Regions from separate parts of the Stenotrophomonas sp. YJH_SMC_105-26 genome, predicted to be linked through region 2. Evidence: riboswitches for the same ligand, from Rfam matches in the RefSeq annotation. Region 2 holds a riboswitch; the other holds the start of a gene.
What was found. A riboswitch is a leader RNA that binds a small molecule or an ion and turns the genes downstream of it on or off. The one in region 2 is predicted to bind cobalamin.
Positions count from the first base shown of each region.

Region 1: another riboswitch for cobalamin. It lies ahead of btuB (TonB-dependent vitamin B12 receptor); the one in region 2 lies ahead of AC5P7F_RS19375 (epoxyqueuosine reductase QueH).

Region 1 is NZ_JCAFSD010000008.1:129,234-145,008, reverse strand. Features, by position in the region: gene AC5P7F_RS17255 (class I SAM-dependent methyltransferase) at 1-294, shown strand, start outside; gene gph (phosphoglycolate phosphatase) at 359-1,027, shown strand; gene btuB (TonB-dependent vitamin B12 receptor) at 1,121-2,962, opposite strand; cobalamin riboswitch at 3,078-3,300, opposite strand; gene AC5P7F_RS17240 (histidine phosphatase family protein) at 3,443-4,021, shown strand; gene AC5P7F_RS17235 (TfoX/Sxy family protein) at 4,113-4,475, opposite strand; gene AC5P7F_RS17230 (GAF domain-containing protein) at 4,472-4,954, opposite strand; gene bioD (dethiobiotin synthase) at 5,023-5,706, shown strand; gene AC5P7F_RS17220 (aminotransferase-like domain-containing protein) at 5,782-7,230, opposite strand; gene msrA (peptide-methionine (S)-S-oxide reductase MsrA) at 7,473-8,210, opposite strand; gene AC5P7F_RS17210 (redoxin family protein) at 8,225-9,991, opposite strand; gene msrB (peptide-methionine (R)-S-oxide reductase MsrB) at 9,994-10,566, opposite strand; gene AC5P7F_RS17200 (response regulator transcription factor) at 10,711-11,430, shown strand; gene AC5P7F_RS17195 (sensor histidine kinase) at 11,427-12,896, shown strand; gene AC5P7F_RS17190 (ATP-binding protein) at 12,893-14,239, opposite strand; gene AC5P7F_RS17185 (winged helix-turn-helix domain-containing protein) at 14,236-14,925, opposite strand; gene asnB (asparagine synthase (glutamine-hydrolyzing)) at 15,275-15,775, shown strand, end outside.
Region 2 is NZ_JCAFSD010000012.1:10,942-26,716, forward strand. Features, by position in the region: gene AC5P7F_RS19340 (LysE family translocator) at 1-63, opposite strand, end outside; gene AC5P7F_RS19345 (acyl-CoA thioesterase) at 216-617, shown strand; gene AC5P7F_RS19350 (NAD-dependent protein deacetylase) at 674-1,480, shown strand; gene AC5P7F_RS19355 (NADH:flavin oxidoreductase/NADH oxidase) at 1,622-2,722, shown strand; gene AC5P7F_RS19360 (LysR family transcriptional regulator) at 2,726-3,637, opposite strand; gene purU (formyltetrahydrofolate deformylase) at 3,752-4,603, shown strand; gene pncA (bifunctional nicotinamidase/pyrazinamidase) at 4,737-5,363, opposite strand; gene AC5P7F_RS19375 (epoxyqueuosine reductase QueH) at 5,419-6,105, opposite strand; cobalamin riboswitch at 6,267-6,496, opposite strand; gene AC5P7F_RS19380 (nicotinate phosphoribosyltransferase) at 6,630-8,039, opposite strand; gene AC5P7F_RS19385 (bifunctional nicotinamide-nucleotide adenylyltransferase/Nudix hydroxylase) at 8,104-9,153, opposite strand; gene AC5P7F_RS19390 (patatin-like phospholipase family protein) at 9,347-11,239, shown strand; gene AC5P7F_RS19395 (helix-turn-helix domain-containing protein) at 11,374-12,741, opposite strand; gene AC5P7F_RS19400 (CoA-acylating methylmalonate-semialdehyde dehydrogenase) at 12,857-14,362, shown strand; gene AC5P7F_RS19405 (acyl-CoA dehydrogenase family protein) at 14,377-15,543, shown strand; gene AC5P7F_RS19410 (enoyl-CoA hydratase) at 15,540-15,775, shown strand, end outside.

The DNA.
Region 1 (15,775 bases), on a different contig from region 2:
GTGCTGTTCGTCGGCGCGCGCGATCCGCAGCTCGATGCGCAGGGCCTGATCCGGCCGCAGTACGCCATTCCCTATTCGGACCTGGAAGACCTGCCCGCCGCAGAACGTGAGGCGAAACTCGGCCGCGGCGATGCGCTGACCTTTGGCCACAGCCTGACCGAACTGATCGGCGGGCAGCTGGATGCGGGGTTCGTCATCGATCGCTTCATGGAAGACTGGCAGCCGCAGCCGCGCTTCCTGATCGACCGCTACCTGCCCACGTTCCTGGCCACCCGCGCACGCCGGATCGGTTGAGGCGGATCGGCGCAGAAACCAGCGGCGTACAATGGGCGGCCCCACGTCGTGCAGGTGCCGTCCCTTGTCGTATCCCTATCCGCTGGTCGTGTTCGACCTAGATGGCACGCTGGTCGACAGCGCAGCTGATATCGCCGAAGCACTGAACCGCACGCTGGAAGACATCGGCATGGCACGCGTGCCGGAAGCCACGGTTCTGGGCTGGATCGGCGACGGTGTGCGCCGCCTGGTCGAGCAGGCCGTGCATGCCGCGGGTCGTGAGGTCGACCTGGCCGAAGTGATGCCGGTGTTCATGGTGCACTACCGTGAGTGCCTGCTGCGCAGCCCGCGCCTGTTCGATGGCGTGGCCGAAGCGCTGATGCAGCTGCGTGCACGCGCTGTTCCGCTGGCGATCTGCACCAACAAGCCCGAAGCGCTGGTGCCGCCACTGCTGCAGCACCTGGGCATTGGTGATGCGTTCGCGCTGGTACTGGGCGGCGATTCGCTGCCGCAGCGCAAGCCCAGCGGTGAGCCGCTGCGGCACATCGCTGCGCACTTCGGGCTGGCGGTGGATGCCTGCCTGATGGTGGGTGATTCGTTGACCGACTACCGCGCCGCTGAAGAGGCGGGCATGCCGATCGCACTGGTGCGTTACGGTTATCCGCGTGGCCTGGACCTGGCCACCGCACAGGCGGTGGCGGTGATTGACGACCTGCGTGAGTTGCCGGGGTTGGCCGCGGGCGTTCGGGTGTAGAGCCGAGCCCACGCTCGGCTGCTTCATTGCGTGAGCCGAGCATGGGCTCGGCTCTACAGTAGATCGGCGCCGGGCGATGCCCGGCGCGCGCCTTCATTTCGGCTGGTAACGCACGCTCAGCTGGTACTCGCGGCCGGGCTGGTTGAACCACGCCACCGTCTCGTAGCGGCGGTCGAACACGTTGGCGGCACGTGCCAGCAGCGACCACGCCGGCGTCAGCGCGTACTCGGCGCGCAGGTCCAGCGTGCCGTAGCCGCCGACCTTCACCGCGTTGGCGGCATCGTCATAGCGCTTGCCCGCACCCTGCACGGTCAGGCCGGCGCGGAAATCGCCGAAGCGGCGGTCGACGTCCAGGCGCGCGGTCTGCTGTGCACGGCGCGGCAGCCAGTTGTCGAACTGGGTGCTGCCATGGGTGCGGTTGCGCGGGTCGGTGTAGCTCAGCTGCGCGTTGAGGTCGAAGCCGGCCAGCAGCACGCCACCGGTCAGTTCGGCGCCACGGATGCGCGCCTTCTCCACCTGCTGCATTTTCATCGTGGACGCATCGTAGGTGATCAGGTCATCGATGCGGGTCTCGTACACGTCCAGGCCCCAATGCCAGCCCTGGCCCTGCTGCGAAACACCGAGGTTGGCGCTCTTGGACTTCTCCGGCTTCAACGTCGGCACGCCGCTCCACGGGTCGTACAGGTCGCTGAAGGTCGGTGCCTTGAAGGCGGTGCCGTAGCTGGCATTGACGCGCAGGCCGTGGTCCAGCTGCATTGTCCAGCCGAGACTGCCGGTGGCGTGGTTGCCGAACTGCTGGTTGTCGTCGTTGCGCGCGCTGGCCTGCAGCTGGTGGCGGCCGAAGCGGCCCTGGTACTGCACGAACACGCCGGTGTTGCGGCGGCTGTCGACAAGGTAGCCCGCGCTGCTGCCATCCAGGTTGTCTTCGCTCCAGTCCACGCCGGTGCTCAACAGCTGGCTTCCGGTCAAGGTGAAGTCACCCTGCAGCGAGGCACTATCGCGGTGGGTCTGCGCGCTGCCGCGTGCGCCGAAGTCGCCGAAGTTGTCCGACTCGTTGTCGCTGCGGCCGACGTTGGCGGTGAAGGCCAGGCGCCCGGACGGGGTGTAGCGCACCTTGCCGGCCAGCACCTGCTGGCGGGTTTCCGAGTAGTTGTAATAGCCGTCGTAGTGGTTCCTGCCGTCGGCGCGCAGCGCACTGCCTTCCACATTCCACTGGTCGTTGAAGGTGTAGCCGCCACGCAGGCTCTTGGACAGGTTGCGGTAGCCGTCGCGGTCGGGTTCGTCGGCGAAGCAGCCGGTGAACAGCGTCGCCGAGCCACGGCAGGCATCGACGCCATCGGAATGCTGGTAGGCGATGTCGGCGCCGAACCAGCCGCGTTCGGTGCCGCCACCGATGCCGCCGCTGGCTTCGCGCAGGCCGTTGCTGCCACCACCGAGCTGGAAGTGCGGAGCAAAATCGCCTTGGTTGCGGCGGGTGAAGATCTGGATCACGCCACCGATGGCGTCGGCGCCGTACAGGCTGGACTGCGGGCCGCGCACGATTTCCGCGCGTTCGATCTGTGCCAGCGGCAGGTCCTGGTACATGGCCAGGCCGAGGTCGGCACTGTTGATGCGCACGCCATCGACCAGCACCACGGTGTGGCCCGAGTTGGTGCCCCGCAGGAACAGCGAGCTCTGCTTGCCGAGCCCGCCGGCATTGGTCAGGTTGATGCCGGCGCGGCCGCGCAGCAGTTCCTGCAACGAGGTGGCCTGACTGGATTCGATCTGCGCGCGGTCGATCACCTGGGCTGGTGCGATGCTGTCCTGCAGGGCGATCGGGGTGCGGGTGGCGGTGACCAGGATCTGGTCGAGCGCGGTGGTGTCATCGGCGGCCTGGGCCAGCGCGGGCAGGGCGGCCAGCACGGCCAGGGACAGCATTCGGGACTGCAGCTTCATGGGGGACTCCAGGTGCCACGCACGCCCGCGTGGCGAAGGGGAGGAGCCGCGAAGGCAGGCATGCGCCGACGCCGCAGCGCAGGCTGCGGTCATCCAGCGCCATGCCCACCGCACCGCGACCTGAGGCTTCCGGGCCGGTCTCCGGGCTTGCCGCCGGGTGGCGCGAGGCCACCGTCCAGGCGCCTTCCCATGCCTGCGGCACAGTGGCGTTGTTGCCTGGAACTGACGTGCTTACCGTTGCGGGGGCAGCGCCGGCCTGGCGTGGATTCACGCGTCACCGGCTTCCCGTTTCAACCTGCCGGCCATGGCCGCAGGTCACCTGGAAGTGCGCGCAGTCTACGGCATCGCAGGCGGCCCGTAGCGTCGAGCGTACCCGACTGCCTTTGCTGTGCCCTTAGAATGGTCCCTCGATCCCGTGGTGCCGTTGCCGATGTCCGCCCGTTTTCCGCTGTTCCCGCGTTGCCTGTACAGGACGCACGCATGATCCTCGACCTGGTCCGCCATGCCGGCAACGGTCGCGATGAGTTCCTCGATGGCCGCAGCGATCCACCGCAGCTGGCCCGCCTGCCGCAGGAACTGGTCGACGCCTACGCTGCGCAGCCCTGGGAACGGGTGATCAGTTCGCCGCGGCTCCGCTCGCTGCACACGGCGATGGCCCTGGCCACCCCGCGCGGGCTGGACGTGGAAGCGGAGGAGGAATGGGAAGAGCTGGATTTCGGCGATTGGGACGGGCAGTCGCTGTTCGACCTGCCGGAGGATGCACTGGCGGCCTTCCATGCCGATCCGCATGCATTCCCACCGCCCAACGGTGAAAGCTGGGGCCACTTCGAGCGGCGCATCGCGCGCGCGCTGGATCGCCTGCTCGATGATGACGATCCGGTGCCGACGCTGGTGGTCAGCCATGGAGGCCCGTTGCGCATGGTGCTGTCGCAGGTCTGCGGCCTGCCGATGTCGCTGTGCTGGGCGCTGCGCATCGACCACGGCACGCGCCTGCGGGTACGGCTGGAACGTGGCGAAGCCGGGCTGGCAGGCGAGCTGCTGGAACTGCAGCAGCCGTAACCCATCGGTAGTGCCGGCCGCTGGCCGGCAGTCTCAGGAACGTTGAAAAGACCACGCAGTTGCCGGCCAGCGGCCGGCACTACCGGTGCAGTCAATCCTCGTCCGCATCCTCGGTCACGCTGTCTTCCGCGTCATCGTCGGCATCGAAGCGCTGCTCATGCACCGGACCCGACGCCGGGCCGGCCGCCTTCAGCGGATGCGCGGCGATGCGTGCTTCGTAATCCTGCACCAGCGCCTCACGCTGCGGCTCGCTCAGTTCCTGCCAGTGGCAGTCCAGCAGCGCGCCTTCCAGCGAGTACAGCAGGTTCAGGCTGGGCTTGAAGCCGGCGCGCTTGACCTTGACGAAGGCGCCGACTGCGCCGGTCGCAACCAGGTCCTCGCGGCTGCGCAGGCCGACCTGGCGCAGCCACGCTGCACTCTTGGGGCCGATGTTGCGCAGCTTCGGTGCGCTCATCCCAGCGCCTCGACGAACACGCGGGCGATGGCTTCCAGGCCGGCCTGGTCATCGGCATCGAAGCGGCCGATCTTCGGGCTGTCGATGTCGAACACGCCGATCAGTTCATCGCCGCGCAGCAGCGGCACCACCAGTTCCGAACGCGAGGCCGAATCGCAGGCGATATGGCCGGGGAAGGCATCGACGTCGTCCACGCGCTGGGTCACGCGCTGGCTGGCGGCGGCACCGCACACGCCCTTGTCCAGCGGGATGCGCACGCAGGCCGGCAGGCCTTGGAACGGGCCGACCACCAGCTCCGTGCCGTCGTACAGGTAGAAACCCACCCAGTTCAGGTCGGGCAGGGCGTGGTAGACCAGTGCGGAGAGGTTGGCCGCGTTGGCGATGCGGTCGGACTCGGCGTAGACCAGGCCACGGGCCTGTTCCAGCAGCTGGGCATATTGTTCCGGCTTGCTGCCGGTAAGCGAGGCATTGGCGAACATGCCCGCAGTCTAGCAAGCGCGCCGGGCCGGCGATAATGCACGCTCTGTTGCCCTGTTGGAGCCCATCGATGCCGTTGCCCGCTACGCTGCCGCCCGCCCTGTTCATTACCGGCACCGATACGGAGATCGGCAAGACCGCGGCCAGCACCGCGCTGCTGCATGCGCTGCGCCGGCGCGGCCTGCGCGCGGTGGGCATGAAACCGGTGGCCAGCGGCAGCGAAGACCTGGGGCAGGGCCTGCGCAACGAAGACGCGCTGGCGCTGCAGGCGGCCAGCTGGCCGGTGCCGGACTATGCCGATCTGAACCCGTATGCGCTGCGGCAGCCGCTGGCACCGGAGCTGGCCGCTGCCGAGGACGGCGTGCGGGTGGAACTGGCGCCGATCGTCGCTGCGTTCGCGCGACTGCGCGCACAGGCCGACATCGTGGTGGTGGAAGGCGTCGGTGGGTGGCTGGCGCCGGTCTCGGCCACGCTGGACCAGCTGGACCTGGTGCGAGCACTGCAGTTGCCGGTGCTGCTGGTGGTGGGCATGCGGCTGGGCTGCGTCAACCATGCGCGGCTGACTGCGCAGTCGCTGCAGGCCAGCGGCGTGCAGTGCCTGGGCTGGATCGGCAACCACATCGACCCTGCGATGCAGCGCCAGGATGAGAACATCGCCACGTTGCAGCAGCGCCTGCCGATGCCGTGCTGGGGACGGCTGCCGCATCTGCCGGGAGCGGATGGCGAAGCGCTGAGCGCGCACCTGCTCGAGTGATCCTGGGTAGTGCCGGCCGCTGGCCGGCAACCGCGTCCACCCGGTGATCCCGATGTTGCCGGCCAGCGGCCGGCACTACCGTGCTGCGGCCGCCAGCTCCCGCGCGATCGCGCCCAGTCGTTCCACCGCGCCAATGAAGCGCGCATCCAGGGTCTGGCAGCACGACAGCCGCAGGCAGTGGCGGTATCGCGCGCCACGTGAATAGACCTGGCCGGGCATGAACACGATGTCCTCCTGCAGCGCTCGCTCGAACAGCTCGCGCGTATCCACGCCCGGCAGTTCCAGCCACAGCAGGAATCCGCCCTGCGGTTCGGTGGCGCGGGTGCCGGCCGGGAAGTGCTCGGCCACCAGCTGGCGCAGCCGTCCCACCTGTTCGCGGTATAGCCGGCGCATGCGATGCAGGTGGTGCTCGTAGCTGCCCGCTTCCAGATACGCCGCGACCGCGTCACCGAGCAGCTGCGGCTCGCCGCCGGTGGACTGGAATTTCAGCAGCGCGATGCGCTCGGCGAAGCGGCCGCCATCCAGCCAGCCGATGCGGTAATCCGGCGCCAGTGTCTTGGAGAAACCTCCGACCACCATCACCCAGCCGTCGCGATCGAAGGCCTTCAGCAGGGGCGCCGGCGGTTCGCAGAACTGCAGCTCGGCGTACACCGCGTCCTCGATCAGCGGCAGCTGCCGTGCGTTGACCAGCTCGGCCAGGCGCTGCTTGGCGGCGGTCGGCATGGTGCAGCCGAGCGGGTTGTGCACGGTCGGCATCACCACCAGTGCGGCCAGCGGTGTGTGCTGCAGCAGCGCGTCCAGCGCATCCACATCCAGTCCGTGCTGCGGATGGGTGGGCAGCTCGATGGCCTGCAGGCCGAGGTTGGCCAGCAACGGATACAGGTTGAAGTAGGACGGTGCCTCGATGCCGACCGCATCACCGGGCTGGGTGACCGCGCGCAGCGCCAGCTGCAGGCCCTCCATCGCACCATGGGTCAGCAGCAGGCGTTCGCTGTGGGTGTGCAGCCCCATGCGCGGGCCACGCCGCACGATCTGCGCCAGCAGCCGTGGCGAGCCGTTGGGGCGCGCGTAGGTCTCCACCGTCTGCTGGCCGTGGCGCAGCACCTGTGCGGTATGCCGGGCCAGCTGCGCGCCCGGATAGAACTGGCGCCCGCGCGGACCGGCAAAGGCCAGGTCGATCACACCGGGGCGGCGCTGTGCTTCCAGCACGCGGGCCATCAGCACCTGCTGCAGTGGTGCGGTGGGTGCGGACGGGGTATCACGCAGCGAACGCTCTGGCACCGACAAGCGCGGCGCCACCTCGAAGCCGGCTTTGGGCCGCGGAATGACCAGGCCGGCGTCCTCCAGCTGGCGATAGGCGGCAATCACCGTGTTCAGGCTGAGCCTGCGCTGCAGGGCCATCTGCCGCAGCGAAGGCAGGCGGCTGCCAACCGGAAGGCGTCCGCCGTGGATGGCCTCGGCCAGCTCATCGGACAGCCGCTGGTAGCGGGGTGGGATCATCGCGCTCTGGTCATCTGTATCCATCGAATTTCCCACCATCTGGTGCTGTACCCATGATGAAGGCGAGCCTAGCATGTCGTTGTCGGCCGGGCCTGATCGGGGCACGGCCGATACTTCCCAAACGCACGGCTGGATGGCCGTGCGTCTTTTTCTGTGTGTAGAGCCGAGCCCATGCTCGGCTGCACTTCCGCCAACAGCAGCCGAGCGTGGGCTCGGCTCTACAGAGAGCACCGCCGAGCGTCGGTCAGGCCAAGGGGGAATGCCGGCTACCGCATCGGCACCAGCACCGCCTCGCGCCGGTACAGCGCCGGGAACTGCTTGCCCAGCGCGGCCAGCTTCGGTGCGTCGTAGTAGCGGATGTAGGCCGCCTGCGGGTAGTTGGTCATGTAGTTCTGGTGGTAGCTCTCGGCCGGGTAGAAGCGCTGGCCGCTGACCAGCTGGGTGACGATCGGCGCGCGGTAGCTGCCGGCCTGGCCGAGCTGGGCGATGTAGGCGCGGCTGGCAGCCTGCTGGCGTGCGTCGTCACTGAAGATCGCCGAGCGGTATTGGCTGCCGTGGTCCGGCCCCTGCCGATTGAGCTGGGTCGGGTCGTGCACCACCGAGAAGAACACCTGCATCAGCTGCCCGTAGCTGACCTGGCGCGGGTCGTAGTCGATCTTCACTGCTTCGGCATGCCCGGTCTGGCCACCGCTGACGCGCTCATAACGCGCATTGGCCGCACTGCCACCGATGTAGCCGGACACGGCATTGCTCACGCCCTTGACGTGCTGGAACACGCCCTGCACGCCCCAGAAGCAACCACCGGCGAACACCACGCTGGCGTGGCTGGCGTCATCGCGGAACGCCGCATCGCCGGTGGGGGCCGGCAGTGCCTGGATCTGCGCGCTGGCCTCGACCGGCGCCGCAATCGCGCCGTGGTCAACCAGCAGCACACCGGCAATCAAGGCCGTGGCCACCAGGCCGGCCACACCGGCGGCGATGCCCTGTTCAAAGGAGAGTTTCATCATGTCCTCCCGGTTCAACCGAAGGTGAAGGCATAGGCCTGCACGCCCGCATCGAGGAACTCGATCTCGAAGCGATGCGGACCGACTGCGCCGCGCTGGCGCACCAGCTGGTACAGGCGGTGCTCGTCGACCACGCCACTGCCATCGGCACCAACATCACTGCCGGCATCGGCGGCGGGCAGCGCTTTGCCGTCCAGCCAGACGCGGAAGCGCACCGGCCTGCCGTCCTCGCTCGGTGCCAGCACCAGGTGCAGGTCGCGCGCATGGAACTGGAAGGCGATGCGGCCGCCGGCCTGCTGCAGCTGTGCGGCCTCATCGGTGACGGTCCAGCGCCCGGACAGCCCCCACTGGTTCAACGCCAGGGTGGCCGGCAGCGTGTAGTCGAACGCGGCGTCGCTGCGCTGCCCGCCGGGCGAGGCGAACTGCTCGGCGCGGGCGTGTCCCAAGTAGGTTTCCGGCGAACGCAGGTTGCCCATGTCGGCCTGCACGGCCACGCCCTTCAGGCCGGCGGCAGCGGGATCGGCCGGTGGCGGCAGATTGGTCTGCCCGGCTTCGGTCAGCAGGCGACGGATCATCTGTTCCGAGCGCGCATAGTTGCCCTCGCCGAACTGGTGGCCGCGGATGTTGCCCTGCGCGTCGACGAAGTACTGCGCGGGCCAGTAGCGGTTGTTGAAGGCGCGCCAGATCGTGTACTGGTTGTCGAGCGCCACCGGGTACTCGACCTTCAGCTGCTGCACCGCTTTCATCACGTTGCGTGGGTCACGCTCGAAGGCGAACTCCGGCGTGTGCACGCCGACCACCACCAGGCCGTGGTCGCGGTAGCGTCGCTCCCATTCGTGCACGAACGGCATCGCGCGCAGGCAGTTGATGCAGGAATAGGTCCAGAAATCGACCAGAACCACCTTGCCGCGCAGCTGCTGTGCACTCAGCGGCGGGCTGTTGAGCCAGCCAGTGGCACCGTCCAGCGCGGGCAGCGTGCCCTCCACCGGCAGCGCTGCATCGGCACCGGCATTGGCGCCGGCCATCATCATCGGCGGTGCCGCCGGCTGCGCGCCGGGCACTGCATCCAGCAGGCGTTGCTCGATACGGGCGGTGCTGACCGTGGACAAGCGGGTCAGCAGGCCGGTATCCCAGCCGAGGCCGATCGCCACGACGGCCAGCAGCGCGGCCACACCCAGCACCTTGCGAAGTACATCGCCGAGGCCGAGCCGCGCCTGCATCGCGCGGAACACCCGGCCGCCGATCCACACCGCCAGCGCCAATGCGGTGATCGCACCCAGTGCGTAGGCCAGCAGCAGCGCAGTGGTACCGACGCTGGCGCCATGCAGGGCGGCGCCGGTCAGCACCAGACCGAGGATCGGCCCGGCACACGGTGCCCACAGCAGGCCAGTGGCGATGCCGATCAGCAGCGAGGTCCACGCGCCGCCGTGCCCCGCGGCATCCGCCGCATCGGCGCGCGCACTCAGGCGGGCACCCATGCGCTGGAACGGCGCCAGCAGGTGGTCGGCCAGTCGTGGCCAGAGCAGGGCGACCGCGAACAACGCCATCAGCAGCAGGGCGACCCAGCGTCCGACCTGGTTGGCCTGTGCCACCCATTGGCTGCCCACCGCGGCCAGGCTGGCGACCACGGTGAAGGTGAGCGCCATGCCCAGCAGCAGCGGCAGCGTGCTGCGCAGGAACGGGCGATCGGCACGCGCGAACACGAACGGCAGCACCGGCAGGATGCAGGGGCTGAGCAGGGTCAGCGCGCCCCCCAGATAGGCAAGCAGCAACAGCAGCATCATCAGGCTCCGGAAGCAGGGGAAGAACCGACCGGCACCCGCCAGCCGTCGGCAGTGCCATCCGTGGCGCCGGGAGCGAACACCATCGCCGCACCGTTCATGCAGTAGCGCAGCCCGGTGGGGCGTGGCCCATCGTTGAACACATGGCCGAGATGGCCGCCGCAGCGGCGGCAATGCACCTCCACCCGCAGCATCCCGAAGGTGACGTCGCGGTCTTCGCCGATGGCGTTGTGCAGCGGCGCCCAGAAGCTGGGCCAGCCGGTACCGCTCTCGAACTTGGTGGACGAGGAGAACAGCGGCAGTGCGCACCCGGCGCAGGCGAAGGTGCCCTGCCGGTGTTCCTTGTTGAGCGGGCTGCTCCAGGGGCGCTCGGTGGCCTGCTGGCGCAGCACCGCGTACTGCGCCGGCGTCAGTCGCTGGCGCCACTCGGCATCGCTGTGCATGACCTCGAACTGTCGCGACGGGCGCGCTTCGGCGGCGGCCGGGGCGGCGCGGCTGCAGGCCCCCAGGCCGAACAGGCCGGCGGCGGTGGCGACACCGCCCAGGCCCAGCAGATGGCGGCGGGAGAGGGACATGGCGGACTCCGGGAAGGGGCGACGGGGCCATGCTGCGCCCGCCCGGGTCAACGAATCCTCACGCAGGATTCAATTTTTCGTGAGGTATCGGCGGCCGTCCCGCGCCACAATGCAGCCAGCCTCCCCACTGGCCCTGAGCTGCCGATGTCGACCAAACGCGTGCTGATCGTTGAAGACGATGCCCACATCGCCGACCTGCTGCGCATGCACCTGGGTGATGAGGGCTACGACGTCGCCCATGCCGCCAGCGGCGATGCCGGCCTGCGCCTGCTCGAGCAGGACGGCCCGTGGGATGCGCTGGTGCTGGACGTGATGCTGCCCGGCGTGGACGGGCTGCAGGTGTGCCAGCGCGCACGCGCGATGGCGCGGTATGTCCCGATCATCATCATCAGCGCGCGCGGCAGTGAAACGCAGCGCATCGTCGGCCTGGAACTGGGCGCGGACGATTACCTGGCAAAACCCTTTTCGATGCCGGAACTGGTGGCACGGGTACGTGCGCTGCTGCGCCGCGCCGAGGCGATGGCGCAGAGCGCGCGCATCGATGCCGGCGCGATCGAGCTGGGTGGGCTGCAGCTCGATCCGGTCGCGCGCACCGCTTCGGTGGATGGCAACACGCTGGAACTGACCCCGCGCGAGTTCGACCTGCTGCTGTTCTTCGCCCGTCATCCGGACCAGGTGTTCGCGCGCATGGAACTGCTCAACCAGGTCTGGGGCTACCAGCACGATGGCTATGAGCACACGGTCAACACCCACATCAACCGCCTGCGCAGCAAGATCGAACCCGACCCGGCCAACCCACGGCGGTTGCTGACGGTGTGGGGCCGCGGCTACAAGCTGGTCGACCCGGCCGGGGCGGCGGCATGATCAAGCCGAACCTGTGGCAGAAGCTGGCGGTGGTGACCGCCGCGCTGATGCTGATGTGCTGCATGGCGCTGCTGGCACTGCAGATGCGTGCCAACACCCGCCACGAGCAGGAAGTCGTGCAGCGGCTGTCGCTGGGCCTGGCCGAACATATCGCCCAGCGCAGCGAGCTGATGGACACCAGCGGCATGCGCGATGCCGCGGTGCGCGCGCTGTTCGGCCAGCTGATGGCGGTCAACCCCAGCGTCGAGGTCTACCTGCTGGACGACCAGGGCCGCATCCTCGGTCACGATGCACCCAGTGGACATCTGGTGCGCAACCGGGTGGATGTGGCGCCGTTGCGTCGCCTGCTGGCCGGTGCACCGTTGCCGATCCTCGGCGATGACCCGCGCAGCGCCGATGGCCGCAAGGTGTTCAGCGCTGCACCATTGATCGTGCAGGGCCGGCCGGCCGGCTATGTGTACGTGGTGCTGGTCGGCGAGCATCGGCAGATGCTCGCCGACGATCTTGCCGCCGGCAGCCAGTGGAACACCACGCTGTGGTCGGTGGTGCTGGTCGGCAGCCTCGGCCTGTTGGCCGGGCTGGTCGCGTTCTACTGGGTGACGCGTCCGTTGCGGCGGCTGACCCGGCGGATCCAGGCCTTTGACATCGATGCGCCGACGCCGCTGCCGCCGCCGGAGCCGCTGCGCGCTGGTGAGCGCGACGAACTGGTGATCCTGGAACATGCGCACGCGCAGATGGCGCAGCGGCTGGGCGAGCAGTGGCAGCAGCTGCGCCAGCAGGATCTGCAGCGCCGTGAACTGGTCGCCAACATCTCGCACGACCTGCGCACGCCGTTGTCGTCGCTGCACGGCTACCTGGAAACGCTGGCGTTGAAGGACGCCACGCTGTCACCGGATGAGCGCCGCCGCTATCTCGGCATTGCGCTGGCACAGAGCGCCAAGGTCGGCCGGCTGGCGCGCGCGCTGTTCGAACTGGCGCGGCTGGAGCACGGCGAAGTGCGGCTGGAGTGGGAAGTGTTTGCGCTGCCGGAGCTGCTGCAGGACGTGCTGCAGAAGTTCGAACTGGCGGCACAGGCGCGTGGCCAGCAGCTGCACGCGGCGTTTCCGCCCGGCCTGCCGCTGGTCCGTGCGGACCTGGGCCTGGTCGAGCGGGTGCTGACCAACCTGCTCGACAACGCGCTGCGCCATGCACCCGAGGGTGGCCAGATCGAGGTGCGCCTGCGCGCGACCGCCGACAGCGTGGAGGTCTGCGTCGCCGATGATGGCCCCGGGGTAGCCCCGGCGCTGCGTACCCAGCTGTTCCAGGCACCGGCCGCGCTCGGCGCGCGGCGTGGCGACAACGGCGGATTGGGCCTGTTGATCGTGCAGCGCATCGTGCAGTTGCATGGCCGCCGCATCGAACTGCGCGACAGCGAACGGGGCGCGCTGTTCGTGTTTGCCTTGCCGCGCGCGGAAACGGCGGTCTAGCAGGCTGCCTCGGCCTCCACGACACCGCCGGTTTCCAGCGGCAGGTGCAGGCGGATGCAGGCGCCGCCCAGCGCCGAATCGGTCACCTCGACCTGGCCGCCATGCTTGTCGGCCACCACCTGCACCAGCGCCAGCCCGAGGCCGAAGCCGGGGCTGCCCGGGTCCAGCCGCACATAGGGTTGCAGCACCTGGCCGCGCAGTTCCGGTGCGATGCCGGGGCCGTCGTCCTCCACCTGCAGGCACAGCCAGCCGTCATTGACCGTGCTGGCGATGCGGATCTGCCGACGCGCGTAACGCAGCGCATTGCCGAGCAGGTTGCGCAGCGCCAGTTCCAGCATGTGCCGGTTGACGTTGACCAGGCCCACCGGCGACAACGCCTGCTGCACCGGCATCGGCAACGGTGCGAACTGGGCCACCACGCCGCGCACCAGCGCCGCCAGCTGCAGGCGCTGGCGGGTCAGCTGATGGCAGCGGCCCAGTGCGGCGTATTCGACGCCGGCATCGGTGAGGTGCTGCAGCCGATCGACGTCGGTGCGCAGCCCGCCCAGCGCATCGCGCTGCACATCGTCGAGCGCAGTGTCTTCCAGGTCGGCCAGGCCGAAACGCATCCGTGCCAACGGCGTGCGCACCTCGTGCGCGACCGCCTGGGCCAGCACGCGCTGGCTTTCCAGCAGCTGCTGCAGCTGCTCGGCCATGTGGTTGAAGGCGTTGGCCAGCGGCCGCACCAGCGCGGTGCCGGCGCGCGGCGCACGCGTGTCCAGCTGGCCGTCGCGCATGCGGCGGGCCGCCTGGGCCAACTGCGAGACGTCGCGCCACAGCCGGTACACCATCACGTACATCGGCAGTGCCACCGCCACCATCAGGATCAGCAGCAGGATCGCCACACCGGATACTTCGCTGTCCTGCCAGCCTTCGTCCGGCAGCGCCTCGTCCAACGGGCCCAGCATCACGGCGTAGTCGCTGTCGCCGATCCGCTGCAGGCTGCGCATGTGCTCCAGATCGATCTGTACGCGGCCGTTGTTGAACGGCGGGCGCTGGCTGGCCGGCAGCGCCTTCACCGCCTCGGCCAGCGGCACCATGCGCAGCGCGTAGGCGAAATCGGCGTCGAGTTCGCGCGCCAGTGCCGGCCACTGCTCGCGCGGGGTTTCGGCGAAGCGATGCTGCAGCAGCGCGTGCGTGCCGCGCATCTCGGCCTGCAGGCCGGCTTCGGTGCGGTCTTCCAGCAGGGCGTCCCAGGCCCACAGGCCCAGCACGATCAACAACAGGTGGGCGACCAGGAAACCGATGCCGTAGCGCAGGAAATGGAAGGCGTGGCCGCGCATCGCCGACGGTGTGCGTTTCATCCCCATGCCGAGCGGCTGAACAGGTAGCCGCGGCCACGGACGGTCTTGATCCGTTCCGGCTGCTCCGGGTTGTCGCCCAGCTTGCGGCGCAGGCGCGAGATGCGGGCATCGATTGAGCGGTCCAGGCCATCGAAGGCGATGCCACGCAGGCCGCGCAGCAGCGCGTCGCGGTCCAGGATCTGGCCGGCATTGCTGGCCAGCAGGAACAGCAGGTCGAACTCGGCGGTGGTCAGCTCCAGCAGGCTGCCCTGCAGGTGCACGTTGCGGGTGGACGGGTCGATGCTCAGCTCGCCGAAGCGCAGGCTGCCGTCACGCGGTTCGACCCGGCGGTGGCGGCGCAGGTGGGCGCGCAGGCGGGCCAGCAGCACCCGCGGTTCGATGGGTTTGCCGATGTAATCGTCGGCCCCCAGTTCCAGGCCCAGCACCTGGTCGATGTTGTCGGTACGGGCGGTCAGCACGCAGATGATGCCGTCATAGTGGGGCCGGATCTGCCGACACACTTCGAAACCATCCTGGTCGGGCAGGCCCACATCGAGCAGCACCAGGGCCGGCTTCTCCGCCAGGATCCGGGCCACGGCGCGCTCGCCGCTGCGCTCGTGGGCCACCTGGTAGCCATGCCGTTGCAGGTAGTCGCTGACCATCGTTCCCAGGCGGGCATCGTCTTCGACCAGTACGATATCCAGCATTTCCAAGGCCTCCGTGGGCGCAAACGTACCGCCACGGCACGAGCGCGGCGATGCTATCCCAGCCTTCGGGCCACCCGGGTCCCGGGGGCGGGCGCCATTCAGCCGGGGTTGCTGGCGCGCGGGCCGGGTCTCAGTCCCGGCAACAACTTGGCGGCCAGCATAGCCTGTTGCTGTTACAAAACGTTACCTTCGTGATACGGCTGGTGACGATCGCTGACAGCAAAGCGACTGACGCCGCGCGCCCCCCCCCCGAGCATGGAGTCTCCTCCGCTCCGCGTGCCGTCCCCATGTCGCCCGCCGCCCCCTGCCTGCCGAACCTGTCCCGCCGCTGCCAGTGCGGAGGCTTCCGATGAGCGGCGTGGTCGGGGCCTGGCTGCCGCCCGCCGAGGATGAGCAGCTGCTGCAGCAGCTGGCCCCGATGCTGCGCGCGCTGCAGCAGCGTGGGCGTGGCCGCATCGGCTACTGGACCGACGCCGAGGCCGGCCTCGCGCTGGGCCATTGCCGGGCGCCGACCGATACACCGTTGCAGCCGCTGAGCTCGGACTGCGGTCGCTACGTGCTGTGCCTGGACGGCCGCCTGTACAACCGCGGCGACCTGCAGGCGCAGCTGCGCGATCTGCCCCGCAGTTGCAGCGATGCGCGGCTGCTGCTGCAGGCGATCGTCGAATGGGGCGTGCAGCGGGCGCTGTCGCGCATCGAAGGCGCCTTCGGTTTCAGCGTCTGGGACCGGGAGTCGCACGTGCTGTGGCTGGCCCGTGATCCGGTGGGCGAGCGGCCGCTGTATTACGGCTGGTACCAGGGCCAGTTCCTGTTCGCCTCGGAGTTGAAGGCGCTGCAGGCCTTCGCCGGC
Region 2 (15,775 bases):
GGGCGTGAGCACCATGGCCAGCGAAACCAGCGCGAAGGCCAGCAGGTCGGAAGTGGCGGGCATGGGCAGTCCTGGCAGTGGGCGTGGCGCAGTGTAACGCCTGCCGCAGGCGCGGCCTGCGCAGGCACCGCTGCCGGGTGACCGTTGCACGTGCATGCCGATGGCCATCACGCCGGTCGCTTAGAATCCGCAGCACCCCACACCGAAGCACCCCCATGACCCCGATCCCCGAGACCGTGCCGCCCACCGAAGTGCGCATGGCTGAAATCGTCTTCCCCAACCACACCAACCACCTGGGCACCCTGTTCGGTGGCCAGGCATTGGCATGGATGGACAAGGCCGCGTTTCTGGCCGCCGCCCGCTATTCGCGCCGCACCGTGGTGACCGCGCGCAGCGACCAGGTCGACTTCAAGCTGCCGATCCGCATCGGCCAGATGGTGGAAACCATCGGCCGCATCGTCGAAGTCGGCCGCAGCTCGATGAAGGTCGAGGTGGAACTGGTCGCCGAAGACCTGCACAGCGGCGAGCGCAAGCTGTGCACCCGCGGCCACTTCGTGATGATCGCGCTGGACGAGGAAGGCCACCCGATCGCGGTGCCGCCGCTGCCGGCCGCCTGAGACCAGCGGCTGAACCGGTGCTTGCGGGGGCGCTGCGGCGCCCCCATCTGGCAGCCATGACCCCGCCACTGACCGACTTCATCGACCGCGCCGAGCGCCTGTTCGTGCTGACCGGCGCGGGTTGCAGCACCGCCTCGGGCATACCCGATTACCGGGACGCCGACGGCCAGTGGAAACGCACGCCGCCGGTGACCTACCAGGCCTTCATGGGCGAGGCGACCACCCGCCAGCGTTACTGGGCGCGCAGCCTGCTGGGCTGGCCGCGCTTCGGCCTGGCCCGGCCCAACGGCACCCACCAGGCCCTGGCCGCCCTGGAAAGCCGCGGCAAGCTGCAGGTGCTGTTGACCCAGAACGTGGACGGCCTGCACCAGCGCGCCGGCAGCCGCAACGTGATCGACCTGCATGGCCGCCTGGATCTGGTGCGCTGCATGGGCTGCGAGCGCCGCAGTGGCCGCGAGGATTTCCAGCAGCGGCTGCTGGACGCCAATCCCGGCTGGGACGCGCTGGAGGCCGGCATCGCCCCCGACGGTGATGCCGACCTGGAGACCGATTTCTCCACATTCGTGGTGCCCGATTGCCCGCACTGCGGCGGCGTGCTGAAGCCGGACGTGGTGTTCTTCGGCGAGAACGTGCCGCGCGAGCGGGTGGCGGCGGTGCACGATCATCTGCAGCAGGCCGATGCGGTGCTGGTGGTGGGCTCGTCACTGATGGTCTATTCCGGCTTCCGCTTCGTGCAGGCGGCGGCGAAGGCAGGATTGCCGGTGGCGGCGCTGAACCGCGGCCGCACCCGTGCCGACGACCTGCTGTTGTTCAAGGATGAGCGGGACTGCGCTGAAGCCTTGTCCGGTTGGGTGGCGGGCTGAGCCGAGAGTCGGCTCGGCTCTACAAGGGGCTGTTCGGCGCTCGGCGGCATGATCGGCTGCGAAACAGCGATCCATCCAGACGGTTGATCCAGAAGCCGCGCAGCGGTGCAATACACACCCCCTACGTCGTTCATCACCCCCTTGAGCCAGCTGTTTTCGCCGATCTCGTTCGGCCCCCTGACCCTGTCCAACCGCATCGTCATCGCGCCGATGTGCCAGTACTCCGCCGAAGACGGCCGCGCCAGCGACTGGCACGCCATGCACCTGGGCAACCTGGCGCAGTCCGGCGCCGGCCTGTTGATCCTGGAAGCCACCGCGGTCGAGCCGCGCGGCCGCATCAGCTGGGCCGACCTGGGCCTGTGGGATGACGGCACCGAGGCCGCGCTGGCACAGGTGCTGGCCAGCGTCCGCCGCTGGTCGCCGATGCCGCTGGGCATCCAGCTGGGCCATGCCGGCCGCAAGGCATCCACCGCCCGCCCGTGGGACGGGGGTGGCCAGTTGCCGGCCGGCGATGCGCGTGGCTGGGCCACCGTGGCGCCGTCGCCGCTGCCGTTCCATGCCGCCGATCCGGCACCGCAGGAACTGGACGAAGCCGGCATCGCCGAGGTCATCGCCGCCTTCGCTGCCAGTGCGGTGCGCGCCGAGCGCCTGGGCTTCGAGCTGATCGAGCTGCATGCCGCGCACGGTTACCTGCTGCACCAGTTCCTGTCGCCGCTGAGCAACCGCCGCACCGATGGTTACGGTGGGTCGCTGCCGAACCGCCTGCGCCTGCTGGTGGAAGTGTTCGACGCGGTACGCGCGGCGGTGTCCGACAAGGTCGCCGTGGGCGTGCGCATTTCCGCCAGCGACTGGGTCGAGGGTGGCTGGGACCTGGTGCAGAGCGAAGCACTGGCCCAGGTGCTGGACGCGCGCGGCTGCAATTTCCTGCATGTCTCCAGTGGCGGCCTGGACGAGCGCCAGAAGATCACCGTCGGCCCCGGTTACCAGGTGCCGTTCGCGGCGGCGATCAAGGCCAAGGTGCGCATGCCGGTGATCGCCGTGGGCATGATCACCGAACCGGAGCAGGCCGAATCGATCCTGCGCCATCGCCACGCCGATGCCGTGGCCCTGGCGCGCGGCATCCTCTACGACCCGCGCTGGCCGTGGCATGCCGCCGCCGCATTGCGCGACAGCGTGGAACCGGCGCCGCAGTACCTGCGCTGCGAGCCGCGCGATGCGCGCGGCGTGTTCAAGGCGCGCTGAGGCTCACACCCGCCAGGCCGGCGCCATGCCGGCCCGCAGGTGCTCGAACAGCGCGCGGATCTTGGCGGTGAAGTCGCGGCGATCGCTGACGCAGAAATAGACCTCCATCGGCTCCGGACGCCACGTGCTGTCGGCGCCGAACACGGCCTGCAGGCGTCCATCGCGCAGGTAGGGCTCGGCCACGAACGCAGCCAATCGCGTGATGCCGGCACCGGCCGCCGCCAGCGACGCCAGCGCATCGATGTCATCGCAGACCATGCTCGGCGGTAGCACGGCGTCCACACGCTGGCCGTCCTTCAGCAGGCCCCAGCGCAACGGCCGGCCATCGGTGGGGAAGCGGTGCAGCAGCCCGCGATGGCTGCCCAGATCCGATGGTTCCTGCGGGGTGCCATGGGCCTTCAGGTAGGCCGGCGAGGCGCAGAACACGAACGGTACGCGTGCCAGCTGCCGTGCGACCACGCCGTCTTCCAGCTGCGCGCCGATGCGGATGCTGGCATCCACCGCCTCTGGACCATGCTGCACGGCGCGGTCGGTCAGCCGCAGTTCCAGCTGCAGCTGCGGGTAGCGTTGCTGCAGTGACGGCAGCAACGGGGCCAGCACGTGGCGGCCGAACGCGCTGCTGCTGGCGATGCGCAGCGGCCCGGCCGGTTCGATATCACCGGAGGTGACCATCGCCTGCGCGCGCGCCAGGTCGGCCTCGATGTGGCGGACCTGCGCCAGGTACAGCGCGCCGGCCTCGCTGAGCGCCAGCTGGCGCGTACTCCGGTTCAGCAGTCGTACGCCCAGATGCGCTTCCAGCCGGTTGATGTTCTGGCCGACTGCGGTGGCGCTGATGCCAAGGATGCGGGCCGCGGCGGCAATGCTGCCGGTCTCTGCGGTGCGGGTGAAGCTGCGGATCAGTTGCAACAGGTTCATGACCGACCAGCTTGCCACGGTGATGGCCAAGTATCGCTTGGGACTGAACCAAGCGGTTCGGTTGCATCGGTGATCATCCGGCTGCTGGGCAGGAAGCTGCCCTACACTGTGGCGATGCGCCCCGATTCCATCCTCACCCTGTCCTGCCCCGACCGTACCGGCATCGTCTACCGCGTGTCCGGCCTGCTGTTCGACCACGGCTGCAACATCCTCGACGCCCAGCAGTTCGGCGATGAGGAAAGCGGCCGCTTCTTCCTGCGCGTGCATTTCGACCGTGACGCCGGCCTGCCGCTGGAGACCGTGCACGCCGCGATGGCCACGCTTGCCGAAGGCTTCGGCATGGACTGGCAGCTGCATGATGGCCGCCGCCGGGCACGCCTGCTGGTGCTGGTCAGCAAGCAGGGGCACTGCCTCAACGACCTGCTGTTCCGCGCCCACAGCGGCCAGCTGAAGGTCGACATTGCCGCGGTGGCCTCCAACCACGCCGACTTCGCGCCATTGGCCGCGTCCTACCAGGTACCGTTCCACCACCTGCCGGTGACCGCCGATACGCGTGCGGTGCAGGAGCAGCAGATCATCGACCTGGTCGAGCGCGAGCGCATCGACCTGGTGGTGCTGGCACGCTACATGCAGATCCTGTCACCCACGCTGTGCCGCGCGCTGGCCGGGCGTGCGATCAACATCCACCACAGCTTCCTGCCCAGCTTCAAGGGCGCGCAGCCGTACCACCAGGCGCATGCGCGCGGGGTCAAGATCATCGGCGCCACCGCGCACTACGTCACCGAGGATCTGGACGAAGGACCGATCATCGAACAGGACGTGGCCCGCGTTGACCATGCGATGGCACCGCGCGAACTGGTGCGGCTGGGCAGCGATACCGAATCGCTGGTGCTGGCACGCGCCGTGCGCCGCCATGTGGAGCACCGCATCCTGCTCAACGGGCATCGCACGGTGGTGTTCCGGTAACGTGCTGCCCCTTCCAGGTCCGCCGGGCATGGCCCGGCGCTACCCACGGGTGTGATCCGGTAGTGCCGGCCGCTGGCCGGCAACTGCAGGGATCCAGGCGTTGCCGGCCAGCGGCCGGCACTACCGTTGTGGGTCAGGCGGTCGCGATTCCCGCCTTGCCCAGCGCCTCGCGCACCATCGCGTCGTTGGCTTCGGTCACCGGCCGGGTCAGGTCCCACAGGAACTTCACCCGGAAGCCGGACTTCACCGCATCCTGCGCGCTCCACAGCACGCAGTAGTCGCGGGCCAGGCCGCACACGTGCACTTCGCGGATGCGGCGCTCGTGCAGCCAGCCGGCCAGGCCGGTGGCCGGGCGCTCGCCATCGGGGCCATGGTTCTCGCGGAAGGCGCTGTACGAATCCACCTGTTGGCGCGTGCCCTTGCGCAGGATCAGGTCGGCCACGGTCCAGTCCACGCCCGGGTGCAGCGCGGCACCGGCGCTGCCCTGCACGCAGTGGTCCGGCCACAGCGTCTGCGGCTGCGCGTGCAGCAGGATGGTCTCGAAGGGGCGTTGGCCGGGGTGCTGGCTGGCGAACGAGGCATGGTCGGCCGGGTGCCAGTCCTGGGTCGCCACCACGGTGCGGTAGCGGCGCTGCGCCAACAGATCGGCGATCGGTGCCACCAGCGCATCGCCCTGGTCGCAGGCCAAGGCGCCACCGGGCATGAAGTCCGGCTGCAGGTCGATCACCAGCAGGGCGACATCGGCGGGCAGGGCGGTCATGGCAGGTCCGCTACAACAGAAGGGGCGACCAGCGTGGCCGCCCCATGCCTGCACGTCAATCGCCCTGTGGCGTCCCAGCGTCCTGCCCGTAGTACAGCAGGCCGATCCTGATCCGCTCGCGGCCATTCTCGCGGCGATGGCGGTTGGCATCGCGAAGCGAGTACACGCAGCCGCAGTATTCCTGCTGGTAGAACTGCTCGCGCTTGCTGATCTCGATCATGCGGCTGGCGCCGCCGCCCTTGCGCCAGTTGTAGTCCCAGTACTGCAGGCCTTCATAGCGCGACGCCGCACGGATCCCGCAGTCGTTGATCTGCGCCATGTTCTTCCAGCGCGAGATGCCCAGCGACGAACTGATGGTGTCGTAACCGTGCTCGTGCGCGTACAGCGCAGTGCGCTCGAAGCGCATGTCGAAGCACATCGTGCAGCGGATGCCGCGTTCAGGCTCGTTTTCCATGCCGCGTGCACGGCTGAACCAGTTGTCGGTGTCGTAGTCGCAGTCGATGAAGGGAATGCCGTGCTGCTCGGCGAAGCGGATGTTCTCCTGCTTGCGCAGCTCGTACTCCTTCACCGGGTGGATGTTGGGGTTGTAGAAGAAGATCGCGTAGTCGATCCCGGAGGCGGTGATCGCCTCCATCACTTCGCCGGAACAGGGCGCGCAGCACGAATGCAGCAGCAGGCGCTTGCCGTCGGCGGGCAGGGTCAGGGTGGGGCGTTGGAGCTCGGTCATCGTCAGGTACCGCATGGACCGCCGGCAACGGCGGTGGCCCATGCATCAGCGCGTGGGTGAACGGGTCTGGCCGGATACCGTGAACAGGACGCGCGCGGCCACATCGCCTGCACGCGCAGGACGACGACGGCCCCGGCAACCTCCCCGCGGAGATTCCAGGTCGAGTCAGGGGACGGCCGTGTCCCCCGGCCGGGGCCGGTATTCGGGCTGATGGACACGGGCCGCAGCCCACCTACTACCCGCCGCTTCCCAGGCGCGAGCCCAGTGCTGTTGGCAGGATTCGTTTCCATTCACCGCTGCGGGGCAGCTCCGGAATGGACGCGCGAGGCGCCTTCACCGGATTCCCGTTTAAATCCCTCCCCGCGCCGCAGCGATGGGAGGGATACCTTCGGCGTGTGCAAGGTGGACCTGTTGGTGGCGCCGGTCAAGAGCGCAGGGGTCAGAACCCGCTACGCTGCAACGGGATCCGACCCCAGCGGAAGGAAGGGGTCGGATCCCGCTGCCACGCAGCGGGCTCTGACCCCGGTCGGGATGCACCTTCAATGCCCCACGGCCGCCCGCGTGCGGATGTCGTCCAGCCGCTGGTCGTGCAGCAGGCGGCCGTTCTCCCACACGGTCACCATTGCGTCCTCGAAGCCGTCCGGCAGGGTGTCGTCGCCGTTGGCCGGCAGCGGCACCGTGTGCAGGCTGCCATCGTCCAGGCGGCGCAGCAGGCGCATGCGGCCACGCTTGCTGGCCTTGCCGGCGTCGGTGACCGGATCCTTGTAGACGTCGATCCACTCACCCTCGACCCGCGCCGCCGAGCACTTCAGTGCGAACTTCTGCGTATCGCGGTCCAGCCGCTGCAGCAGCGCACCGCCCATGCCGAAGGCTACGTTGTCGGCGGCGTAGCCGTCGTCGGTGATGCGTTGCAGGATGGTGCGGATGGTATCCGGGTTGATGCCATCGCCCTGGATCACCCGCACGTGGTTGAGCACGCGGTAGCCCTTGCCGTTGAGGCTGTGGCCGAAGGCTTCATCCAGCCGGCGCAGGCTTTCGGCCACCACCTCCACCGGGTCGCCCGAGTCCGGGCGGATGACCAGGGTGGCGCCCGAGGCGATCACTTCATCGCGCAGGGTGGTACCCCAGTGCTCGCTGATGGCGCGGTAGATGTCATAGCTGTCCGATACCACCGCCACGATCGCACCGGGCGTGCCGAACTGGCGCAGCATGTTGCGGTAGGCGTCCACCTCGCGCTCGCGGCCCCAGCTGGTGATGGTGCTGTGCTCGGCGGCGGGAATCGAATAGCCGGCCATCGGCGCGTGATAGTGCGCGCGCGCCAGGCACAGCGCCGATACGGTATCGGTGCCGAGGAAGTTGACCAGGTGTGCGGCACCGCCCAGCGCGGCCGATTCCAGGCTCGATACACCGCGCGCGCCGAAGTCGTGCAGCTTGAACGGTAGCTGCCCCTGCGGGTCGTCGCTGGTCTGCTGCAGGAACGCGGCGATGGTCTGCCGTGCGTGCCAGCTGATGGTGGCCACGGTGACCGGATACCACACGCGCAGCAGCAGCGTTTCCAGGTACGACGGCACCCAGAACGCAGCCGGATCGGTCGACTCGATGGTCATCAGTGCCTGGTGGGTGGGCACCACGCTGCCCTCGGGCACGGCGCGGATGCGCACCGGCAGGTGGCCGCCAAGCCGGTCGACGATATCGCGCCAGCCGGCCTCGTTGAACGGTTCGCCATGCGCGGCGAATACCGCAGCAGCGTCGTCGATGTCGGCGTGGGTGACCGGTCGTGCCAGCGCGTCCTTGAGGATCGCCTGCAGGCCGAAGAACACCGTGCGATCGTGCAGGCCGCCACGTGATTCGACGTAGAAGAACGTGGCATCGGTACCCGGCGGGTACTGCAGCCAATGGCTGGCCTTGTAGCTGTCGGTGTTGAGGAGAAGATTATCGAGGTAGTGCATGACGGAAGCTCCTTCGCGTCGGGTGGCACCGGCGGTCTATCCGCCAGTGGGAAAGCCGGGCCGGTCAGCCGCGGCCGAGGAAGTACTCCAGGATGTGCAGGTGGTCTTCGAACAGCTGCGGGCCCATGTCCAGTGCTTCACTCACCGGTATCCAGCGTGCCTTGTCGGCATCGTCGCCACCGCGCACCGGCGGCAGCTCGCCGGCCGGAAACTCGAAGTGGAAACCGTGGGTGATGGTGCGGCCACGCTGGCTGCGGTCCGGGTGGTCGAACACCTGCTGGCCCTTCAGCGACCCCTTCAACACCGGCAACGGAATCTTCAGGCGGGTTTCCTCGCGCAGTTCGCGCAGGCAGCTGTCGAGCAGGCTCTGTTCCTGGCCGACGAAGCCGCCGGGCAATGCCCACAGCCCCTTGCCGGGTTCCGAGCGGCGACGCACCAGCAGCACGTGGCCCGAATGCACCACCACCGCATCGGTGGTGACGAAGGTGGGCGCGTAGGGCGCATCCTTCCAGGCGGCCTTGTACTGTTCGATGAAGCGGTACTCGGCCACCAGCTGGCCATACGCAGGCGCGCTTTTGCGGAACGCTTCGAGCATGTCGTACACCGGCGCCGGCACATTGCCACGCAGCATCAGCAGCGCGCCGTGGAAGTCGACGTCGCCGGCCTCGAACAGGTAGCGCCGCAGCTCGGTGGCCGACAGGGTGGCGGTGTGCTGCACGTCCACCAGCGGCCACTGCGGGAACTCGCGCAGGTAGTAGCTGGACGCATCCTTGTCCATGCCGATCAGGCCCACCCTGGCATCGGCGGCGGCACCGTCGTTGCGCAGGGCGTCAGCCACCTGGCGCTGCACGTTGGCGATCCATTGTGCTTCGTTGTACAGGTGGTCACGCAGCGGGCGGATCAGCAGACGGTCGGTGTGGCCGTCGAGGGCCGCCTGGATCATCACGGCGCGTTCGGCCACGGTCCAGGGATTGCGCAGGCTGCGGGGGGTATCGGCAGAGCCGACCAGGAAGATCAGCTTGCGGGCCCGGCTCAGGGCCAGGCGGGCAACGGCGGCGTGGCCGTTGTGGAAGGGCTCGAATCGCCCGATGAAGACGAGATAGTCGAATTCCATGAGAATCCCTCATGTCGTTGTGGCAGCCGCGGGTCTGTCCCTTGGCTTGCTGCAGATGCTACGCCGATGGCGGGGCGGGTCAAGCCTGCAGCCGTGCTTTCTGCTGAACGGCGCATTGCGTGCGCGGACTGCGCCGTTGTTCTCAGGCCCTGAGAAGCCCCTGCGCCATACTGCAACCCACGCGGCGGACGGCATGCTCGGGGGCAAGACAGTGGCGGACAAGTACTGCGATCTGGTCATGAAAGGCGGCATCACCAGCGGCATCGTGTACCCCAATGCGGTACTGGCGCTGGCCCGCGAGTATCGCTTCAAGAGCATCGGCGGCACTTCAGCCGGCGCCATTGCGGCAGCGGTGGCGGCTGCAGCGGCCTGCGGCGATCGCCGCCAGCAGGCCGGCGAGCAACTGGCTGGCGACGCCGGCTATGGCGGGCTGTCGGCGGTGTCGGCACAGCTGTCGCGGCGCGGCTTCATCTACAGCCTGTTCCAGCCGGCGCGCGGCGCGCGCGCGGCCTATCGGCTGCTGGTGGTGCTGACCGGCAATGCCCGCCTGCCGCACAAACTGCTGTGCCTGGCCGTTGCGGTATTCGAGATCGCGCCGCTGGAAGTGCTGGTGTCGCTGGCGCTGCTGCTCGGCCTGGGCTGGTGGGGCGGTGGCTGGGGCGGCGTGGCCGCCACGCTGCTGCCATCACTGCTGTGCGCCTACGGTGCGGGTGTGGCCGGTGCCGCGCTGCGGGTCGCGCGGGTGGCGCGTCGCAACCTGCTGGGCCTGTGCAGCGGCCTCAGCCGCGATCCACGCAGGCCGGCGCTGACCGAGTGGTTGCATGAATGCCTGCAGCAGCTGTCGGGCAAGCCGCTGGATGCACCGTTGACCTTCGCCGACCTGCACGATGCGCCGCGCTACGCCGGTGAGCCGGACAGCCCGCATGCGATCAGCCTGCAGATGATCACCACCTGCATCTCACACAATGAGCCGCGCACGCTGCCGCTGGGCGGTGCGCAGTTCTGGTTCCTGCGCGAGGAGTTCGAGCAGCTGTTCCCCGCCAGCGTGGTGCAGTGGCTGGTGAGCCAGGCCGGCCCGCCGCTGGAGGTGGAAGGGCGGCAGTACTACCACCTGCCACAGGGCCCGAAGCTGCCGGTGCTGGTGGCCACGCGCATGAGCCTGAGCTTCCCGCTGCTGATCAGCGCGGTGCCGCTGCATGAACCCTCACGCCGCGAACGACGCTGCGAACCGACCGCCCCCGCAGCCGACCAGGAGCACAACGTTGCCGACAGCATGGAAGGGCTGACCAGTGCCGGGCAGACCTGCGGCCCGGTGATCACCGCCTTCCGCATCTGCTGGTTCTCCGATGGCGGCATCAGCAGCAACTTCCCGATCCATCTGTTCGACGCCGCGCTGCCGCGCTGGCCGACCTTCGCCATCAACCTGGTCTATCCACAGGACGCCGAAGCGGTGAGCCAGGGCAGCGGCGGCCGCCAGGCGCTGGAACATGCGGTGTTCCTGCCCACCGAAAACCGCCACGGCTGGCAACGGCATTACCAGTCCATCGCCACGCCACTGGCCGCAGCCGAGCTGGGTCGTTTCCTGTTCGCGGTGGTGGCGACCATGCAGAACTGGCGCGACCTGCTGCAGGCGCGCGCACCGGGCTACCGCGACCGCATCGTGCACGTCAGCCTGCAGGGCGACGAGGGTGGCATGAACCTGGACATGCCGCAGGACGTGCTGACCCGCATCGCCGACAAGGGCAGCCTGGCCGGTGCGCGCTTCTGTTCGTTCTCGTTCGAGAACCACTACTGGATCCGCTGGCGCAACCTGGCCTCGGCCTACCAGCGCTACACGCTGGAAGTGGCGCGCACCGATGATCCGGCGCAGCAGGTGCTGGCCTACCGCGCGGCGTACGCGATGGTCGCCAGCGGTCAGCCGACGCCACCGTCGTACAAGCTGGGCTCGGAAGACAAACGGCTGGCCTCGCAGCAGTTGTGGGGCTTGATGGTCGAGCAGGGCCGCACCTGGGAGGACCTCGGCCCCGACCTCACCGACGGTGCACCGCGTCCGCTTCCGCAGATGAAGGTCACGCCGATCTACTGACCCGATCCTGCGTTCGAATCGGGGTCAGATCCGTTTCCGCAGGAAAACGGATCTGACCCCGCAGTGGTTGCTGCTGTTGCCGGCCAGCGGCCGGCGCTACCACGGGTGCAGGGCGCGGCCCTGCCAAACCCGCCCTATCGCCCCGGCAACTGCGCGAACGCGCGCTGCATGCAGTCCTCGCGCGGGCACACCCGGCACCCCGGGCCGATCGATACCGAATTGCCCGGGCTCTGCACATCCAGCCCCAGTGAATACACCAGGCGTTCGGCATGCTGCAGGTCGCAGCCCAGCGCCACCGCGAAGGTCTTGCGCGGTTGGCCATGGCCGACCGGGCCACTGCTGACCTGCCGCGCCAGCCAGAAATGACGGCGGCCATCGGGCATGCGCGCGGTCTGGGTGAGGATGCGCCCGGGTTGGTTGAACGCCTCGTAGACGATCCACAGCGGGCACGATCCACCCACCTGCGAGAAGTGGAAATCGGTGGCCGAATGGCGCTTTGAGACGTTGCCCGCCCGATCCACGCGGATGAAGAAGAACGGCAGGCCTGGCGCGCTGCGCCGTGCCAGCGTGCTCAGCCGGTGGCAGACCGCTTCGAAGCCGACGCCGAACTGGTGCGCCAGCAGTTCGATGTCGTAGCTGCTGGTTTCGGCTGCACGCAGGAAGCGCATGTACGGCATCACCAGCGCACCGGCGAAATAGTTGGAGAGACCGATCCGCGCCTGCGCGATGCGTGCCTCATCGGTGAACCCGGCGCGCGCCACCACCGCATCGATCTGCGGCAGGTAGCCGTGCAGGGCCAGCTCGGCCGCCATCTGGAACGCCTGCTGTCCGGGCTCCAGATAATCGGGCAGCCACAGCCGCCGCGCACCGGCATCGTAGTGCCGCTTTTCGCGCCCGGCCTGCAGTGCGGCCACTTCCACCAGCACGCCATGGCGGTCGGCCAGCAGCTGGCGCAGCCGCGGTGCCACATGCCCGGGCGACAGCCCCCATTCGGCGAACAGCTGCTCGGCCAGCTCGTCCAGCTCGGGAATGTGGTTGTGCATGCGGTTGAAGAACTCGCGCACCTGGTCACCGGCGGGCAGGGTACTGCCGGCGCCGGGCTCGCCCAGCTGGAACTCCAGTGCGGCCGCGTGCTCGCGCAGCGCCAGGTGACGACGGTGCAGGTCCAACAGCGCGCGGCTGACCTGCGGCAGGTTGCCGGCCAGGGCGCGCAGTTCGGTCGCGCTGACCTCGGCCAGGCCCAGGTCGCGCAGGGTTTCGCCCAGCGCCTCCTGCAGGGCGGCGGGCTCATCGTCATCGAACAGCGAGGAAACGTCGCCCAGCACCTCTCCCAGCTTCTTCTGCACCGCCGGTGTCAGTGGGCGCTTGTTGCGCTCGATCTGGTTCAGGTAGCTGGCCGACAGCCCCAGCGCACGCGCCAGATCGGCCTGGCTGTAGCCGCGCTGCTCGCGCAGCCGCAGCAGGCGCAGGCCGAGTTGCCGCTGGGGAGCTGAATAATTCACAGAATTAACAGGAATCGTGGGGCGTGTTGGCCAGATTAAGCGGATTCAGCCCGGAAATCGAGTCGGGTGCTGTGAATAATGCCAAGCATCTTTCGCACCCTGTGGGATTGTCGTCATGACTGTTGCAGCGCCCCGTATCCGCATGCTGATCGATGGCCAGTTCGTTGAATCGGCCACTTCCCACTGGCAGGACGTGATCAATCCGGCCACTCAGGACGTGCTGGCCCAGGTGCCGTTCGCCACCACCGGCGAAGTGGACGCCGCCGTCGCCGCCGCCAAGGAAGCCTTCAAGACCTGGCGCAAGACCCCGATCGGCACCCGCGCGCGCATCTTCCTGAAGTACCAGCAGCTGATCCGCGAAAACATGAGTGAGCTGGCCCACATCCTCACCGCCGAACAGGGCAAGACCCTGCCGGACGCCGAAGGTGATGTGTTCCGCGGCCTGGAAGTGGTCGAGCACGCCGCCGCCATCGGCAACCTGCAGCTGGGCGAGCTGGCCAACAACGTGGCCAATGGCGTGGACACCTACACGATTATGCAGCCGCTGGGCGTGTGCGCTGGCATCACCCCGTTCAATTTCCCGGCGATGATCCCGCTGTGGATGTTCCCGATGGCGATTGCAACGGGCAACACCTTCATCCTCAAGCCGTCCGAGCAGGACCCGATGGTCACCATGCGCCTGGTCGAGCTTGCCCTGGAAGCCGGCATTCCGAAGGGCGTGCTGAACGTCGTCCACGGCGGCGAGGAAGTGGTCAACGCGATCTGCGACCACCCGGACATCAAGGCCGTGTCGTTCGTCGGGTCCACCCGCGTCGGCACCCACGTCTACAACCGCGCCTCGCTGGCCGGCAAGCGCGTGCAATGCATGATGGGCGCCAAGAACCACGCCGTGGTGCTGCCGGACGCCAACAAGGAACAGACCCTCAACGCAATGGTCGGTGCCGCCTTCGGTGCCGCTGGCCAGCGCTGCATGGCGGCTTCCACGCTGGTGCTGGTCGGTGAAGCGCGCAACTGGGTGCAGGACCTGGTGGCCAAGGCCCAGACCCTGAAGGTCAGCGCCGGCACCGTGTCCGGTACCGACGTCGGTCCGGTCATCTCCTGCAGCGCCCGCGAGCGCGTGGAAGGCCTGATCGCCTCGGGCGTGGAGCAGGGCGCCAAGCTGGTGCTCGATGGCCGCAAGCCGCAGGTCGATGGCTTCGAGAAGGGCAACTTCGTTGGCCCGACCATCTTTGCCGGTGTCACCACCGACATGCGCATCTACCAGGAAGAAATCTTCGGGCCGGTGCTGGTCATCCTCGAAGCGGAAACGCTGGAAGAGGCCATCGCGATGGTCAACAGCAACCCGAACGGCAACGGCACCGCACTGTTCACCCAGTCCGGCGCTGCCGCGCGCAAGTTCCAGGAAGACATCGACGTCGGCCAGGTCGGCATCAACGTGCCGATCCCGGTGCCGGTGCCGCTGTTCTCGTTCACCGGTTCGCGCGCCTCCAAGCTGGGTGACCTGGGCCCGTATGGCAAGCAGGTGGTGCTGTTCTACACCCAGACCAAGACGGTCACCGCGCGCTGGTTCGATGACGAGACGCTGAGCCACGGCGTCAACACCACGATCAGCCTGAAGTAACGGCAGGAGCAGCCATGAGCCACTCGATGACGACGGAACTGGAAGAAGCGCAGCAGGCGTACCGCGAGGCGGCGCGCGACTTCGCACAGGCTGAACTGGCGCCGCACGCCGCGCGATGGGATGCGGAGGGCATCTTTCCGCGCGAGGCGATCGCCAAGGCCGGTGAGTTGGGCTTCTGCGGTCTGTACATGGACCCGGAAGTGGGCGGCAGCGGCCTGAGCCGACTGGACGCCGCCGTCGTCATCGAGGAGCTCGCCAACGTCGATCCGTCGACCGCGGCGTACATCAGCATCCACAACATGGCCTCGTGGATGGTGTCCAGGTGGGGCCAGCCAGCCCTGCGCGATGCGTGGGGCACCGATCTGTCCTCGGGCAACAAGCTGGCCTCGTACTGCCTGACCGAACCGGGCGCCGGTTCCGATGCGGCCTCGCTGAAGACCACCGCCGTGCGCGATGGCGACTTCTACGTGCTGAACGGCTCCAAGGCCTTCATTTCCGGCGCCGGTGCCACCGAGCTGCTGGTGGTGATGGCGCGTACCGGCGGTGCCGGTGCCGGCGGTGTCAGCGCCATTGCGGTGCCGGCGGACCTGCCGGGCATCAGCTTCGGCCGCAAGGAAGAGAAGATGGGCTGGAACAGCCAGCCCACCCGTGGCATCACCTTCGAGAACGTCCGCGTGCCGGTCAGCCACCTTCTGGGAGAGGAAGGCGGCGGCTTCAAGCTGGCGATGAAGGGGCTGGACGGCGGCCGCATCAACATCGCCGCCTGCTCGCTGGGTGCCGCACAGGGTGCACTGGATGCTGCGCGCCGCTACATGGGCGAGCGCCGCCAGTTCGGCAAGGCGCTGGCCGAGTTCCAGGCGCTGCAGTTCAAGCTGGCCGACATGGTCACCCAGCTGGTGGCTGCACGGCAGATGGTGCACACCGCCGCACGCAAGCTCGATGCCGGTGCCAGCGATGCCAACGTGTGGTGCGCGATGGCCAAGCGCTTCGCCACCGATGCCGGTTTCAACGTCTGCAATGAAGCGCTGCAGATCCACGGGGGCTACGGCTACATCCGCGAATACCCGATCGAGCGCCTGCTGCGTGACTGCCGCGTGCACCAGATCCTGGAAGGCACCAACGAGATCATGCGGGTGATTGTTGCCCGTCACCTGCTCAACACCGAAGAGGAACTGCGATGAAGGATTGGCGTACCCAGGAGCACGTGGGCCTGAAGGTGGAGGTGGATGGCCACACCGCCGTGGTCACCCTGAACAACCCGCCGGCGCATACCTGGACCGTGCACAGCCTGTCGGCGCTGCGCGACCTGGTCGGCGCGCTCAACGCAGACCGCGACATCTACGCGCTGGTGATCACCGGTGACGGCGAGAAATTTTTCTCCGCCGGTGCCGACCTCAACCAGTTCGCCTCCGG